2 regions of the Bacillus sp. DX3.1 genome follow, and region 2 is predicted to be linked to the other one. Evidence: predicted binding sites of a transcription regulator. Region 2 holds the regulator's gene; the other holds the start of a gene.
The links. The regulator Rex, encoded in region 2, represses fermentation and respiration genes when NADH is low (regulators of the CRP and FNR family bind a similar motif). The targets are predictions, from matches to a motif close to TTGTGAAATATTTCACAA.
Positions count from the first base shown of each region.

Region 1: a site for Rex is predicted at 924-941, ahead of QRE67_RS03490 (lactate permease LctP family transporter). Genes of this name have one in related genera too.

Region 1 covers NZ_CP128153.1:723,407-725,616, reverse strand. The annotation lists gene QRE67_RS03495 (ArsR/SmtB family transcription factor) at 1-44, opposite strand, end outside; gene QRE67_RS03490 (lactate permease LctP family transporter) at 989-2,210, shown strand, end outside.
Region 2 covers NZ_CP128153.1:277,464-279,673, reverse strand. The annotation lists gene QRE67_RS01565 (CPBP family intramembrane glutamic endopeptidase) at 1-571, shown strand, start outside; gene QRE67_RS01560 (YdiK family protein) at 574-774, shown strand; gene QRE67_RS01555 (redox-sensing transcriptional repressor Rex) at 802-1,431, opposite strand; gene QRE67_RS01550 (ABC-F family ATP-binding cassette domain-containing protein) at 1,614-2,210, shown strand, end outside.

The DNA of each region.
Region 1 (2,210 bases), 450 kb from region 2:
ACATCATCTTCTGAAATACGACAATCAAATTGATTTTGATTCATAAAGTTCCCCTCATTTTTTCTATTTTATTTTCTCTTTATATATTGTTATATATTTGTTTTTATATTTCCTGTTACGTCACAACTTTATCAACCTAAAATAATAAAAATATTTTCCTCCTTTTATCAACATACAATTCAGGAAAAACCCTTGCTGATTCTGAATATTATACTACATGACTTAGTGAAAAAGCAAAACATACAGATAGGAATACTTTGCTTCTAAACGCTGTTTTCTCAGCATTTTTGTTATATTTTTTGTTCAGCTCTATTTACCTCAATAATATTGTAAAATATTGTTTTTTGATTATGTTGGGAATTGGATTTTTTAGGCGTTTGACCTATAAAAATTACTTTGCCACGATAAAAATAGTTAAATTTTGTAAATAAAGATAATTCATAACAAAGTGAAACTTTGATCGTTGGGGGTTCTTCATCCCCACTGATCATTAGCCCTTACCAACCGGGCCTTTACAGGCAATTTATCCCCCACCTAACTTCTTTTCTTCCTGCCGAACTTTGAGGGGGAATATTACTGTCCGCGAATAGCGGGATAAAAAATTGGTTAATAGTATGCCTTATTAGTATTGCACTTAGTTGAACGATTATCCACAACCTTCTATATAATTGATACAAAAGGAATCATTCAGTTTAAACATGTAGGACCTATGACGTACGAAAATATGAAGGAATATATGGATAAATAAAAGGCGGAACGCTCTCATACTTACAAAAGTATACGAGCATTCCGTCTTTTATTATTTTTCCAATTGATGGATAAAATGTAGCGGATTTTTTACAGTTAACATTATTATAGAATAAATATTCTTTTCCACGTTGACAATAGTGTTGAACGAGAATATACTAAGCAATGTAAGATGATTGTGAAAAATTTCACAATTGCATGTGAATGAATTCACATATTATAGATAGGAGTTGTCATTATTATGAATACTTGGACACATGTTTATGACCCGTTAAACAATATTTGGTTATCAGCGCTTGTAGCTGCCCTGCCAATCTTATTCTTCATCCTTTGCTTAACAGTATTTAAAATCAAAGGATATTTATCAGGACTTTATAGCGTAATTTTAGCAATTATTCTTTCTGTGTTTGTTTACAAAATGCCTGCAACTATGGCAGTGTCATCAGCTGCGTTTGGTGTAGCTGCTGGATTTTATCCAATTTGTACAATTGTTATCGCAGCAATTTTCCTTTACAAATTAACTGTAAAAACTGAGCAATTCAATGTTATTCGTGACAGTATTTCAAGCATTACAAGCGATCCTCGCCTTCAAGTATTATTAATCGCTTATTCCTTCGGTGCTTTCTTAGAGGGCGCAGCAGGTTTTGGTGTACCAGTTGCCATTACAGCAGCATTACTTGTAGGTATGGGCTTTGATCCATTAAAAGCAGCAGGTATCTGTTTAGTTGCGAACATTGCCGGTGGTGCAATGGGTGCAATGGGTATTCCAGTTACAGTACCAGCACAATTAACTCAAATAGATGCATTAACTGTAGGTCGTCAAACAGTTACATTATTACCTTTCATTAGCTTTGTATTACCATTCTTACTTGTTGCAATGGTAGGTGGTTTAAAAGGAATTAAAGAAACTTGGCAAGGTATTCTTGTTAGTGGTGGTTCCTTCGCCATTACTCAATTCGTTGTAACATATTTCCTTGGTGCAGAACTTACTGATATTTTCGCAGCTGTTGTCAGCATGATCTCATTAGCATTATTCCTACGTGTATGGCAGCCAAAATCTTCAGCTAAAACTGAAACAAAACAAGCAGAAAAACATAGTTATACAATGAAACAAATTTTATATGCATGGTCACCATTTGCATTCTTAACTGCATTTGTAACAATCTTTAATTTAAAAGCTATTAAAGGTTTATTCGCTCCAGATGGTGCATTAGGAAGCTTAGTATGGAATATTCAAGTTCCTGGTTTACACAACCAAGTTATTAAAACAACACCAATTGTAAATGCAGATACACCATTTGCAGCTATTTTCAAACTAGATGTATTTTCATCTACAACTACTGCAATTGTACTAGCAATTATCGTATCTCTTCTTGTATACCGTGCAAAAGGAAATTTAATAAAAGAATTAGCTATTGAAACATTAAAAGAGTTAAAAGCTCCAATTTACACAATTTGCAGCG
Region 2 (2,210 bases):
ATTATGCATTGTACTGTGGTTACTCAGAACGGATATTCGCGAAAGCCGTTTAGATACAAAACGCGCAAGTATTCCCGCAACAATTGGTTGGATCTTTATCGGATTCTTTTTAGCTTTCTTTTCTCAAACGATTGCTGGTACGATCGAAATGCGTTTGTTAGGTATTAAGCCAGGCTCTGAGAATACAGAGCGTTTAATGGAAATAGCAAGGACCACTCCTTGGTTCCTCATTGTTGTATCTATACTAGGTCCTATTTTAGAGGAAATTGTCTTTAGAAAGATCTTATTTGGCACACTGTATAAAAGGTTTAATTTCTTTATCGCAGCTATCATTAGTTCACTTGTATTCGCAGCTATCCACTTTGATTTTACGCACCTATTGGTATACACTGCTATGGGTCTTGTTTTCGCCTTCTTATACGTGAAAACAAAACGAATTATCGTTCCCATCATGGCTCACGTTGCCATGAATACATTAGTTGCACTATTTCAAGTCGCATTAAGTAATGAGCAAATACAAGAAATGATAAAAGAAGCAGAAAAAATGCAAGGATTTATCGGAGGATTTTAAATATGAGGAACTCACCATTGTTCATGGCAGCACTGTATTTCCTTCTTGGATGTATTTTTACATACTTAGCAATTATTAATGTTGAAGATACAATCTGGAATTTTTATACGCTACTGCTTGCTGGTATGGCGACAATAGATTTTAATTTAGCACTTCGCCTTATCTTAGTAAAATTCAAAACGAAAACAAAAAAAGAACAATAAAAACGCAGGGGGATTTCCCCTGCGTTTTTATTGTGGATAATTTTTCAAAAAGTAAACCAGCGTTTGTAATTCTACAGCTAAATCAATATGATGAATCCTTATATTCTCTGATACATTTAACCGTGCTGGTGTGAAATTCAAAACTCCATGTACGTTTGTATGAGCTAATCGATCTGCCACAGCTTGTGCAACAGTAGCAGGTACTGTTAATATTGCCACTTGTATATCATCTTTCAAACGTTCTTCAAGTTCATCCAAATGATATACAGGAATTCCTCCGATTTCTTTTCCAACTTTCTCTTCATTTACATCAAAAGCCATTTCAATTTTTGTATTATTATTTTTCGTGAAATTGTAATGTAAGAAAGCGGTCCCTAAATTACCCACTCCAATAAGTGCTACACGTGTTATATCATCTTGATCAAGCGTTTCTCGGAAAAACGACAGTAAATAATTCACATTATAGCCGTACCCTTTTTTTCCCAACGCCCCAAAATATGAAAAATCTCTACGAATTGTTGCGGAGTCTACCTTCACCGCTTCACTTAATTCCGCAGATGATACACGTTGCTTACCAGAAAGGGATAAGTTTTGGATAAATCGATAGTATAGAGGCAATCGTTTGGCAGTCGCCTGTGGAATCTTTTGCTGATCCATAAAACCACTCCTCTCCTCCTATCTCTGTTCATGTAATTTGAACAAATACAGAAGTTTAGCACTTAAGACTTTCCTTGTATAATAGAGAGAGACTTCTCTCTTTATTTTAAACTATACACTATTTTTAGTATGATTGAGAAATATAACATGGCAAAGTTAAGAAATTATTTGAGGTGAAAAAATTGATTTTATTACAAGTAAACGGACTTTCTAAATTGTACGGTGCCGAAACAATCCTTGCAAACATTAAACTTGAAGTACAAACAAGAGATCGCATCGCCCTTGTCGGCCGAAATGGAGCTGGAAAATCTACACTATTAAAAATTATTGCAGGGGAACTTTCTCACGACGATGGTGAAATTATAAAACCAAAAGACGTTTCCATCGGTTATTTAGCCCAGAATACCGGTTTAGAAACTTCATTGACCATTTGGGATGAATTATTAACTGTCTTTACGCATCTACAACACATGGAAAAAGAACTTCGAAGGTTAGAGCAAGAAATGGGTAAGAAAGAAAACTTCTCAAACGCTACTACATATGAAAAATTGCTCGCTGACTATGATCAATTGCAACTGGATTATAAAGATAAAGGCGGTTATCAATACGAAGCGGATATTCGCTCTATTTTAAGCGGCCTTGGTTTTCCAGCAGAAACGCATGGAACAACGATTTCCACATTAAGCGGTGGTCAAAAAACGCGGTTAGCTCTTGGTAAATTGCTATTAACAAAACCAGACTTGCTTATTTTAGACGAGCCGACAAACCATTTAGACATT